One region of the Blautia sp. HCP28S3_G10 genome, then DNA from elsewhere that is predicted to be linked to it. Evidence: predicted binding sites of a transcription regulator. Region 1 holds the regulator's gene; each other region holds the start of a gene.
The links. The regulator HrcA, encoded in region 1, represses chaperone genes, less so after heat shock. The targets are predictions, from matches to a motif close to TGTTAGCACTCNNNNNNNNNGAGTGCTAACA.

Region 1 (4,960 bases):
TCTGAGAGCTGCAGAGCAGCAGTGTTCAGAAGCATAGAAAGAGCAAGAGAATACGGAATGACAGTTTCTTTTGATCCGAATATACGAGTTTCTCTGTGGGAGACTACAGAAGAAATGCAGGAATGTATGAACAAGATTGCGTCACTCAGTGATTATATTCTTCCTGGAATAAAGGAAGGAAAGATTCTGACAGGCCTGGATACTGTTGATGAGATTGCAGATTTTTATCTCAACATGGGCTGCAAAGGTGTCATAATTAAAAATGGTGAAAAGGGAGCCTGCTATAAATTAAAAGGAGAATCTCTGAAAGAAGTAGCCGGTTATCATGTGGAACATATCGTGGATACTGTAGGTGCAGGAGATGGATTTGCAACAGGTGTGATAAGCGGATGCCTGGAAAAACTTCCTATGGCTGAAGCTGTAAGACGTGGTAATGCCATTGGTTCTATTGTAATTACCAGCAAGGGTGATAATGAAAATCTTCCTACACGAGATGAACTGATAAAATTTATGGGAAACAACGGGAGATAAAAAATGGATGTTGAAAAACTGATTGAAGAATATAAAATCATGCCATTAGTTACGCTGGAAACTTCAGAGATGGCAGAAATCCTTGGGGAAGCACTGACAGAATGTGGGCTTAATATTGTAGAAGTTACTTTCCGTTCTGATGCAGCTGCCGGAGCTATCCGCATTCTTACAGAAAAATTTCCAAATCTTCTTGTAGGAGCAGGTACTGTTCTGACAACAGGAATGGTAGATCAGGCACTGGAAGCAGGCGCAAAATTTATTCTTGCGCCTGGATTTAACAGAGAAGTCGTGGCGTACTGTCAGGAAAAAAATGTTCCTGTATATCCGGGCTGTATGACGCCAACAGAAATCGACATGGCCTACAGCATGGGTTTGCGCACAGTAAAAATTTTTCCGTTTGTACCTATGGGAGGACTTCCTGTACTGAAAGCAGTTGCAGCACCATATAAAATGATGAAGTTTGTTGTTACTGGAGGAATCAAAAATGAGAATCTGGCAGAAACACTGGCTTATGATAAAATTATTTCCTGTGGTGGAAGCTGGCTGATCAGTGGCACAAAACTGAAAGCAGGAGACAAGGCTGGTATCGTACAGGATATCAAAGAGGCGATGAAACTGGTCAAGTAAGATGCTTATTGGTATTACGGTGAACGGAATTTGCGGCAACAATACTTGCACATTTGATAAAAGTGTGGCATATTAAAGAAAAGATTAGTGTGAGAATCGGAAGCAGTTCTATTCAGACTGCTTCCGGTTTGTTATGGAAGGGGAAAATATGTCAGCAACAATACAATCACTTGAACGTGCACTGGATATTCTGGAAATGCTGGGTAAGCATCCCGGGGGAATGCAGGTAAAAGATCTGTCGCAGCAGCTGGAACTGAACAAAAGTACAGTCAGCCGTATGTTATATACACTCGGTGAAAGAGGGTATGTTCAGAAAAAACCAGACGGTTCTTACAGACTTGGAATTAAGATAGTAGAATTATGCAGCCTACATCTGAACAGTCTTCAGCTGAAAACAGAAGCATTGCCATTTATGGAACAGCTCAGGAATCAGACCGGTCTTATTATTCATCTGGGTGCTCTGGATGATAATGAAATCGTATATCTTGAAAAACTTACTTCCTATACTAATATACGAATGTATTCACAGATTGGAAAACGCGCCTGGCTGCATAGCACAGGAATGGGAAGGGCAATATTGTCAACCATGAGTAATAAAGATGTCCTGAAAATACTGAAAGAAAAGGGTATGCCAGCAGTTACATCAAGAACATGTGTGAAAGAAGAGGAACTGCTGAAGCAGCTGGATGAGATCCGGCATCGGGGTTATGCTGTCGATGATGAAGAAAATGAAATCGGAATGAGATGTGTGGCAGCACCGATTTTTGATTATCGTGGAGATGCGATAGCAGCAGTCAGTGCGACTGGTTTTCTGGAAATGCTTCCTTATGAAAAAGTAGACGATATAGGAAAATGCGTGGCAGACTGTGCAGATAGTATTTCTGCATGTATGGGCTATCAGAAGAAAAACACATCTTTTTATTAATTGGAATATTGTAAAAGAAGCGGTTGATTTTTAATATTTAATAACTGCTTCTTTTTTTATTTATTCAAAAAAAATTCACAAATAAATGTTGACAAATGTTTACGACAGTGCTATCTTAACAATATAGATGTTAGCACTCCTACAAATTGAGTGCTAACAACTAAATCGGAAAGGAGCTGAGAGCATGGATGAAGTTTTGACAGACCGTAAGAAATTAATCCTTAAGGCAATTATCAAGACTTACATGGAAACTGGCGAGCCCGTAGGATCCAGAACAATTTCCAAGGATCCGGATCTGAATGTCAGCTCAGCAACAATCCGGAATGAGATGTCTGACCTGACAGACCTTGGCTATATTATTCAGCCACATACGTCGGCAGGTAGAATTCCTTCTGACAAAGGTTATCGCCTCTATGTGGATGAGCTGATGCAGGAAAAGGAAGATGAAATTCAGGAAATACGTAATCTGATGATTGAGAAGACAGATAAGATGGAAAAGGTGCTCAAGAATGTGGCACGTGTTCTTGCTTCCAACACCAATTACGCTACAATGGTTTCAGTTCCTCAGTACAGTGGAAGCAAGCTGAAATTTATTCAGCTGTCCAGGGTCAATGAATTGCAGCTTGTGGCAGTTGTAGTATGCGAGGGAAATGTGATCCGTAATCAGATTATCGATCTTGATGAAGAAATGGATGACGAAACGATCCTGAAGCTGAATCTGCTGCTGAATACCAATCTTAACGGACTGCCAATACAGGATATTAACCTGGGAATGATCGCAAGACTGAAAGAACAGGCGGGAATTCACAGTGGTCTGGTAGCAAGAGTTCTGGATGCTGTAGCTGCGACAATTCAGGTAGATGAAGATGATATGGAAATCTATACATCGGGAGCAACGAACTTCTTCAAATACCCGGAGCTTTCAGATAAGACGAAAGCAACCGAACTGATTTCTGCTTTTGAAGAAAAACAGGAACTGGTTGACCTGGTAAAAGAAAGAATGGCTGATGAAGATAATACCGGAGTTCAGGTTTATATTGGAGATGAACTTCCAATTGCGACCATGAAAGACTGCAGTGTTGTTACAGCGACATATGAGCTGGGCAACGGAATGCATGGAACAATCGGTATCGTAGGTCCGAAACGTATGGATTACGAGAATGTAGTCAACAGCCTGAAAACGCTTAAAGTTGAGCTGGATCAGGTGTTCAAAAAAAATAAAGAAGACAGTTAGCAGTCAAAGTAGAAAGGCGGTAGAACAAGCGTGACAGAAACAGAGAAAAGTACAGCGGAAGTTCAGGACGAAGTAGAGAAGGAAATACCGGAAACAGATCCTGTAACTGAGCCAGTGGAGGAATCGCCGGAAGCTACGGCAGGAAATTCCGAAGAGGAAACAGAATCCGCTGAGACTGAAGAAAATAAAGAATCCAAAGGAAAGACTTCTTTCTTTGGCAAAAAGAAAAAAGATAACAAATTAGAACAGCAGGTTGAAGACCTGACAGACAGACTCAAGAGAAGCATGGCTGAGTTCGATAATTTCCGTAAACGTACGGAAAAAGAAAAATCCAGTATGTATATCATCGGAGCAAAAGAGATCATCGAGAAGATCCTTCCGGTGGTTGATAACTTCGAAAGAGGTCTGGCACAGGCTCCGGAAAACGATCCGTTTGCTGAGGGAATGCAGAAGATCTATAAACAGTTTACTACTACACTGGAAAGCCTGGGAGTAGAACCGATAGAAGCAGTTGGCAAAGAATTCAATCCGGATTTCCATAATGCGGTAATGCATGTGGAAGATGAAGAAGTAGAAGATAACATTGTTGTGGAAGAACTCCAGAAAGGATACACCTATAAAGGATTTGTAGTTCGCCACAGCATGGTAAAGGTTGCAAACTGACCTAGAACACTTAATGAAAACGAGCAGAATGCGAAGTTTGAGTTTAGTGTGAAGGTCGCTCGAAGGAACTTAATAAGTCCGACTGTAAGGAGAGACGAATTTAGTGAATCGAGCTTCCTTAATCAGATGTGCGAAGCACATAAGATGCGAAAAGCATCTTGATTCTGGAAGGACTGTAAGGAGAGACGAATTTAGTGAATCGAGCTTCCTTAATTTGAATGTATAACAATTTTAGAAATAAACAGGAGGAAAATTATCATGGGAAAGATTATTGGTATTGACTTAGGTACAACAAACAGCTGTGTAGCCGTTATGGAAGGCGGACAGCCGACAGTTATCGCAAATACAGAAGGAGCAAGAACAACACCATCTGTTGTTGCTTTCACAAAAACAGGAGAACGTCTTGTAGGTGAACCTGCAAAACGTCAGGCAGTAACAAATGCAGAAAGAACAATTTCTTCTATTAAAAGGGAAATGGGTACAGATTACCGTGTAACAATCGATGACAAAAAGTATTCTCCGCAGGAAATTTCAGCTATGATCCTTCAGAAACTGAAAAAAGATGCAGAAGGATATCTTGGAGAATCTGTAACAGAAGCAGTTATTACTGTTCCGGCATACTTCAATGATGCTCAGCGTCAGGCAACAAAAGATGCCGGTAAAATTGCAGGACTTGATGTAAAACGTATTATCAACGAGCCTACAGCAGCAGCGCTTGCATACGGACTTGATAACGAAAAAGAACAGAAGATTATGGTTTACGACTTAGGTGGTGGTACATTTGATGTATCTGTTATCGAGATCGGTGATGGTGTAATTGAAGTTCTTTCCACAGCAGGAAATAACCGTCTTGGTGGTGATGACTTTGACCAGAAAGTAACAGACTGGATGATCGAAGAGTTCAAGAAAGCAGAAGGCGTAGATTTAAGTGCTGATAAAATGGCTCTTCAGAGACTGAAAGAAGCAGCAGAAAAAGCTAA
Region 2 (3,335 bases), on a different contig from region 1:
GAACCAGGCAGTAGAAGAACAGGTCGGAATGATAGATCCAAGAAGAGAAATCCTGAATATGGCAATGGAAAAGCAGATTGACCTGTTGAATCAGAAAGTGGCAGCCCTGACTAGGGAGAACAGTGAACTGAAGAAAAAGAACGAAAAGTTGCAAAAGGCATTGAAGAAACAGGATTTGAGTTTTATCAAAAACTTATAACATTGAAATTAACCAGATGTAAGAGATGTGTGCAGACACATCTTTTCATCGTTGAGAATAAAAGATTATACGTAAAATGCATAACTGAACATTCAGGCAAAGCATTTGACGGATAAGGCAAAGACAGATATGATAAAGGAAAGTGCAACACAAAACACAGTTTTGTATGCCGTTAAGCCCAGTAAAATCAAGGCATGAGGGGAACTGGCTACATTTTATGATTACAATTGGTGGAGATCGCGGAGCTGTTTCGCTTATGACACTGGCCGGTAATATTATTATTCTGTTTTTTTCGGTTATACTGATGTCATCTGGCTTTCCTGCACTGCTTCTGATACTGGCGGCAGGATCCGGTGTCTGTTATAATTCGTTGTTTTATCAGAATGGAAATAACGCAAAAACGCGAGCTGCTTTTATGACTACATTGTTTGTGATGCTGATTCTGTTCATTCCGATTTATATTATTACATGGAGAGCAGGAAGTTATGGATTAAATGAACTTCAGATTTCAGAAGATGATTTTATGTACTATTACAACACAGATATCAGTATCAATATGCTGCATGTGGCGGTTTTTGTAAGTGTTTTCAGTACTCTGGGAGCTGTTATTGATACTGCATTATCTGTGACCTCATCTGTGTATGAAGTCTGGACCCATAAAAACAGTCTGACGGAGAAAGAACTTACTTCATCAGGTTATCAGGTGGGAAAAGAAATCATAGGTACAACAGTAAATACCCTGCTTTTTGCCTATCTTGGAGGAAGTATTTTGTTATTTTCCTATGTGCAGACACAGCAATATAATCTGGAAATCATTCTTAATTCCAGATTTCTGTTCCAGGATGTTGCGATTATGTTATCTGGAGCCATTGCCTGTCTTGTTACAGTTCCGGTGTCAATTAAATGCATCATCCGGCAGATCAGACATATAGGTTCTGAAGAAAATAAATCCGAGATTTTATAATGTTCTGTCCTTTAAAAGACCGTCAGGTTTGATAAGAAGCTTCGTAACTGTCCAGCACCCTCACAGTTACGGAGTTTCTTTTTTTTCACAGTCCTGGCAGATTCCATGAAGCATATCTCCACTGCACTGAAGACGAAACCCATGATCCCGATACAGATGCTCCTTTAATTCATCCATAAAGTCGCAGTCCAGATGTACAACCTTGCCGCATTTGATACATTTCAGATGCAGATGCTCTGTGCATTTCTTTTCTTCTCCGGCGAACTGAAACACGGCTCTGTCCGAACTCAGATCCGGGTATTTGATTACAATATGTTCCGCACAGAGTTTGTCAAGGTATCGATATACAGTTGTTGTATTTACGCTAATTCCCTCATCTTTCAGATATTTTTCAATGTCAGCAACACTGACAGTAACAGTTTGTTGTCTTTTCAGATATTCCAGAATAATCTGCCTTGTTTTTGTGGTATATGGTTTTCGCTCAGCCATTATTTTGTTTCCTTCGTTTGTGCTCTTTCGTAACTGTTCAGTACCCTCACAGTTACATTCTTTCTATTTATTGTATCCTTTTATTTCGACTGCGTCAATTCCATTCCCTGGAAACAGAGGAAGGGCTCTTGCCAAGTTCGTGAGCAATCTTTTTGAAACTCCGTCTTTTTTCGATGCCAGTCTCGATAGAGATTCTGTCAGAGAGTGTAAAGTGTTTGCTTTTGTTAGATTCAATAGAAGTATTTATAAATAGAAACTCCTTTCATGTTGGAGCCTGAGAGTAAGCTCATGTTGCTATGATTACAGAGGTTATTGCAACTCCCTATGTCCGCATTTAAGAACAAAAAGATCTAAGGGTTGCATTTACTTTATCAATTAACAGAAATTGTGAAGAAATTATGAAATTAGCACTCATCTCTTGACAGTGCTAATAACATGTGTTATATTACATCTAGAACAAAGGAAGAGGGATAAAGAGATAAGAAGATTAAAAGAAAATCTCTTAAATATCCTTCATACCAACCGGGTTCGGAACTTTAACATTTAATTAATATAGATAATAAAGAAAAGGGAGAGATGACTTATGTTAATGCCTAGTATTTTTGGAGAAAACTTATTTGATGATTTCTTTACACCGTTCTATTATGATGATAAAGATACAAAGAATGCAGAAAAGAAATTATATGGACGCAGAGGACAGAATCTTCTGAAGACTGATATCAGAGAGATGAAAGATGGCTATGAGCTGATCGTGGATGTACCAGGTTTCAAGAAAGAAGAAGTAAAAGTAGCATTGAAAGATGGTTATCTGACAGTCAGTGCAGCTAAGGGTCTTGACGAAGATCAGGAAGATAAGAAGACAGGACGTTACATCAGACGTGAACGTTATGCAGGTGCTTGCGAACGTAGCTTTTATGTTGGTGAAGATGTAACACAGGAAGACATCAAAGGTGAATATAAACATGGTATCCTGAAACTGTTTGTTCCGAAGAAAGAAGCAAAACCAGTTTCCAATGATCCGAAGTATATAACCATTGAATGATAATGATAACATCTGATTGATAAAAAGCTCGTGGTGTTGCCCGAAGATTTCGGGCAGTACCCTTTAAATATAATTGTAAGTAACAGTCGAAAGACTTGAATATAGATTTGTTTGTCATGAAAAGGAGAGATGACTTATGTTAATGCCTAGTATTTTTGGAGAAAACTTATTTGATGATGATTGGATGAACTTCCCGTTTAACGATGAGTTTTGGGGCAAGAAGAATCCGCTTTATGGTAAACATGCGCAGAACATGATGAAAACGGATATCCGTGAAACAGACGGTAGCTATGAACTGGACGTAGATCTTCCTGGATTCAAGAAAGATGAGATCAAGGTTCAGCTGAAAGATGGTTATCTGACACTGTCAGCAGCCAAAGGTCTTGATAAAGATGAACAGGATAAGAAGGGCAACTACATCAGACGTGAACGTTATGCCGGTACCTTAAGCAGAAGCTTCTATGTTGGTGATGCAGTTAGTGAAGAAGACATTCATGCAAAATATGAAGATGGTATCCTGAAACTTTCCGTTCCGAAAAAAGCACCGAAAGCTGTTGAAGAAAAAGATGGTTACATTGCAATCGAAGGCTGATGCTTTCTCGATTTTCTCCCCAAGCATACCGGGGTTCCACAAGGAACCC
Region 3 (4,960 bases), on a different contig from region 1:
TTAAAGTGGATTTCCAGGTTGTAAAAGGAACTGCATCGATAACAAAGATCCAGCAGCCAGCAGAGATCAAAAATCTGGCAAATGGAACCAAAAAGGAAGCAAATGCCCTGAAACTTCCATCTACAGTAGTGATAGAAACTACAAACGGAAACATGAAGGCATCTGTCACCTGGGACATGAAGAAATGTTCCTATGATGCATCCAGCACAAAAGCCCAGTCGTTTACTGTGACAGGAGCAGTGACACTTCCAGAGGGCGTGGATAACGATAATAAAATTGCGCTTACCACAACCGTAAAAGTCAGTGTTAATGCATACTCAGCAAAACTTGCTTCTACAGATAACAATAAGATTACGGGAATTGAGTATAACGGAGTATATACAACACAATCCAAGATTTCATTTACTGCTATAGGAGCAGGAATGGATAACGGCAGTCCGAAAGAAGAAGATACCCGTTATGTTCCGCTGAACTGGACGGTGATCAATACCAATGGTTGGAACGCAGCACCGTACACTGCTTCTTTTGGACTTGCACAAAGTGGTTCTTATACACTGAAAGTAACATTCAAACAGCAAAAATATTCAGGAAGTATGTGGAGTGATACAGGCAGCTATGATACCAAGCAGGTGCCGTTCTCTGTGACAAAAGCAAAAGTAACTGCACCGGGACTGGATATTACACCGGCGGCTAATCAGAAAAAACCGGTCAAAACCGGTGACAATACACCGATTGCACCATTTGTGATTATTCTGATCATTGCGGCAGGAGCAGCCTGCGGAGTTATCGTATACAAAAAGAAACGCAAATAAAAGCTGTATCTGAATTTATATGAAACAGTATTTAACAGGAGAGGTTCCAAACAGGAGCCTCTCTTTTAATGCTATAGGTTCTAAGAGAAGTTGCCGGTGGGAATTTCTCTGTATATCAGAAACTGTTAGCACTCAAATTGAATGAGTGCTAAAAAAATCCTTGACTTTTGTGTGTAAGGGGATTAATATATAGAAAGATGTTAAAAAATGAACTAAAGGAGTGGATAATATGGCTGAAAAGCATGGAAATTTATCAATTAACAGTGAAAATATTTTCCCAATCATAAAGAAATGGCTGTATTCTGACCATGATATTTTTGCGAGAGAACTTGTATCTAATGGCTGTGATGCGATCACAAAACTTAAAAAACTTGAAGTAATGGGAGAATATACTTTCCCGGACAATTATAAACCGGCAGTACAGGTACTTGTTAATTCAGATGAAAAAACTTTGAAATTCATAGATAATGGTATCGGCATGACTGCTGATGAGGTAGAGGAATATATTACTCAGATTGCTTTTTCAGGAGCTACGGAATTCCTTGAAAAATACAAAGATAAAACAACAGATGATCAGATGATCGGTCATTTTGGACTTGGATTTTATTCTGCGTTTATGGTAGCAGACGAGGTACACATTGATACTCTTTCCTATAAAGAGGGGGCTGTACCAGTACACTGGACCTGCGATGGCGGTACAGAATACGATATGCAGGATGGTAATAAAACTACACCTGGAACAGAAATTACTTTGTTTCTGAATGATGAGAGTCTTGAATTCTGTAATGAATATCGTATGAGAGAGGTAATTGAAAAATACTGTTCTTTCATGCCGGTAAACATTTATCTTGCCAAAGAAAATGCAGAGCAGGAATATGAGACCATTGATGAAAAAGATTTACGTGACGATGATGTTGTTGTAGAACATATTCATGAAGATGCAAAGACAGAAGAAAAAGAAAATGACAAAGGTGAGAAAGAAACCGTTGAGGTTTCACCAGCAAAGGATCTTGTCAAAATCAATAAACGTCCTGTATCATTAAGTGATCCAAATCCACTGTGGATGAAGCATCCAAATGAATGTTCAGATGAAGATTACAAAGAATTTTACCGTAAAGTATTTATGGACTACAAGGAACCTCTTTTCTGGATACATCTGAATATGGATTATCCGTTTAATCTGAAAGGGATTCTGTATTTCCCGAAGATCAATACAGAATATGATTCTATAGAGGGAACTATTAAACTGTATAATAATCAGGTATTTATTGCAGATAATATCAAGGAAGTAATTCCAGAGTTTCTGCTTCTTCTGAAAGGTGTTATTGACTGTCCGGATCTTCCGCTTAACGTATCAAGAAGTGCTCTTCAGAATGACGGATTTGTACAGAAGATTTCTGAATACATTTCAAAGAAAGTTGCAGACAAGCTGACCGGAATGTGCAAAACAGACCGTGAATCCTATGAAAAGTACTGGGATGACATCAGTCCGTTTATCAAATTTGGCTGTATAAAAGACAGCAAATTTGCAGAAAAACTTCATGATTATATTCTGTTCAAAGATATTGATAACAAATATCTTACTCTGAAAGACTGTATAGAGGAAAACAAAAAAGAAACAGCAGAAGAAAAGACAGAAGAAAATGCTGAAGAGAAAAAAGACGAAAATAATGAGAGAGAACCGGAAAAAACTACTATTTTCTATGTGACAGATCCGGTACAGCAGAGCCAGTACATTAATATGTTCAGAGCTGCTGGCAAGAATGCTGTGATTCTTTCACATAATATTGATACGCCATTTATTTCTCATCTGGAGCAGAAAGATCAGACAATCCAGTTTAAGAGAATTGATGCGGATCTTACTGATGAACTCAAGGGCGATGGTACAGCAGATGAAGAAACAGCAAAAACTCTTACAGAAATGTTCCGCAAGAATCTGAATAATGACAAACTGGAAGTAAAAGTAGAAAATCTTAAAAATGAATCTGTCGCAGCAATGATGACTCTTTCAGAAGAAAGCCGTCGTATGCAGGATATGATGAAGATGTATAACATGTATGGAATGGATCCGGGAATGTTTGGTGGACAGGAAACACTTGTTCTCAATGCAAACCATCCTCTGGTTCAGTATCTTGAGAAAAATCAGGAATCTGATCATGCAACAGTGATCTGTCAGCAGTTGTACGATCTTGCTATGATCAGCCATAAACAGCTGTCTCCGGATGAAATGACAAAATTTGTTCAGAGAAGTAACGAGATTCTTATGCTTTTGACAAATAAATAGAAAACAGATAAATCATAGGCCATTTTTGCCGAATTTGCGGTAAAAATGGCCTTTTTTACATAAATATTGACAAAATCGATTGGAATTTATATATTATTATTTAAGTAATTGTCAGGAAAAGAATGGCTGTGATTTTCCGGGTAGTTATGGAATGAACTTTGGTTATGGCGAAAATTAAGAGAGATTTTTCCCCCTGCTGTAAGGTTAATGTGAAGGAACCTGAAAAGTATATCAGATGTGAGATGCCTCCCACCTCTGTAGGTGGCGAGCAACAAATATTGCATGACGCGCATCTCGCAGCAAGAATGCAGAGGCATTCTCGAATAACAGAATGATCCTTGAATTGTCGAAAAATGGGAAAAGCAGGAGGGAAGGAAAGTATGAGAGAAATTTTTCGTGTAGTCAGACATATGGGGATAACGGCAAAATATAAAGGATATTATTATGTGGCCGAAGCTGTGAATATGACAATAGAGCAGCAGGGAAAACCAATCAGAATAACAAAGGATATATATCCACGTCTGGCGAGAAAATTTAAATCAACTTCTGTAAATGTGGAACATGACATTCGCACAGTTGTAAATGTCTGTTGGCTTACAAACAGAAAAATGCTGGAAGAGATAGCTGGTTATCCTCTTCGATACAAACCTACAAACAGCGAATTTATAGATATGCTGGCATATTATGTTTTTCAGACAGGAGAAGAAAAACGAAATATTTTTACAGGTTATGGTAGTCAAGTTGATTTTTGCGGAGGTAGCTTACAATAAGAGAATCCCACAGAGATTCTGCCGATTTATCCAGAGTAAAAGTGCTGAATGCTACGCCCGTTGTGCAGATGAGTTCCTGGTTTTTGTATTGTATATTAAAAACAAAATTCTTAACTGCAGGATCAACATGGAATTCCAGTGCAGACTGACAGACAGAAGCGGCATGCAGGGGAGGGATGCAGAATACATATTTAAACTGTAAAGGTGGAATCCTGCCTTTGGTAAGAGAATAACAGTAGGACTTCAGTTCTTTCCATAAAGAATAAACACGTCCGGATTCTGTCAGAGAATTACGAATATCTGTATCAAAAAAGTCCGGATGAAGTGTACCATCAATAGAAAAATGATTAAAAGTAGTGATAGACGCCTCGATCAGAGAGAAGGAATCAAAAGTATTTCCTATAAGTAACTGATTCATAAAGGTCTTGACATTATCGATTTTTATTGCGAGCATTTGGAACTCCTTTTTCAGATTGCCATTATTATGTTACAGTAAATGACGTGGACAGTATCCCTATTATAATGCAGAATCTAAAAAAAAAACAGAGTTTTTGCAAAAAGTCTTTTCAAATATGTAGCTATATGGTAATATAGATGTGGTATTGAATACTACATATTATGGAAAAGAGGACGATATATTTGAGCTATAAAATTATCATAGACAGTTGTGGGGAGTTATTAGATCAGTGGAAAGAAGATCAGCGCTTTGAGTCAGTTGCCCTGACTCTGAATGTCGGTGGTGAAAATATAATAGATGATGATACATTTAACCAGAGTATTTTTTTGAAAAAAGTTGCAGAGTGTTCAGAATGCCCCAAATCCGCATGCCCTTCACCGGAACGTTATATGAGAGCTTTTGACTGTGATGCAGATCACATTTATGCAGTTACACTTTCTGCAGAACTGAGCGGATCGTATAACAGTGCAGTTCTTGGAAAGAATCTTCTTCTGGAGGAGAAGCCGGGCAGAAAGATTCACGTATTTAATTCGAAGTCCGCATCAGTTGGACAGACTCTGATCGGAATGAAAATACAGGAATGTGAAGAAGCAGGATATCCTTTTGAAAAAGTAATCGAAACAGTAGACGCATATAT

Region 2: a site for HrcA is predicted at 2,055-2,085, ahead of ACTNB8_RS14255 (Hsp20/alpha crystallin family protein). Genes of this name have one in related genera too.
Region 3: a site for HrcA is predicted at 936-966, ahead of htpG (molecular chaperone HtpG). Genes of this name have one in related genera too.

What each region holds. Positions count from the first base shown of each region.
Region 1 is NZ_JBQHUL010000002.1:157,854-162,813, forward strand. It holds gene ACTNB8_RS01900 (sugar kinase) at 1-531, shown strand, start outside; gene ACTNB8_RS01905 (bifunctional 4-hydroxy-2-oxoglutarate aldolase/2-dehydro-3-deoxy-phosphogluconate aldolase) at 535-1,158, shown strand; gene ACTNB8_RS01910 (IclR family transcriptional regulator) at 1,307-2,083, shown strand; gene hrcA (heat-inducible transcriptional repressor HrcA) at 2,268-3,317, shown strand; gene grpE (nucleotide exchange factor GrpE) at 3,348-3,980, shown strand; gene dnaK (molecular chaperone DnaK) at 4,239-4,960, shown strand, end outside.
Region 2 is NZ_JBQHUL010000044.1:109-3,443, reverse strand. It holds gene ACTNB8_RS14275 (DUF6262 family protein) at 1-199, shown strand, start outside; gene ACTNB8_RS14270 (YibE/F family protein) at 417-1,163, shown strand; gene ACTNB8_RS14265 (Fur family transcriptional regulator) at 1,230-1,652, opposite strand; gene ACTNB8_RS14260 (helix-turn-helix domain-containing protein) at 1,747-1,887, opposite strand; gene ACTNB8_RS14255 (Hsp20/alpha crystallin family protein) at 2,236-2,694, shown strand; gene ACTNB8_RS14250 (Hsp20/alpha crystallin family protein) at 2,831-3,286, shown strand.
Region 3 is NZ_JBQHUL010000005.1:106,072-111,031, forward strand. It holds gene ACTNB8_RS04045 (choice-of-anchor D domain-containing protein) at 1-812, shown strand, start outside; gene htpG (molecular chaperone HtpG) at 1,042-3,096, shown strand; gene ACTNB8_RS04055 (sporulation initiation factor Spo0A C-terminal domain-containing protein) at 3,477-3,866, shown strand; gene ACTNB8_RS04060 (DUF5721 family protein) at 3,817-4,320, opposite strand; gene ACTNB8_RS04065 (DegV family protein) at 4,506-4,960, shown strand, end outside.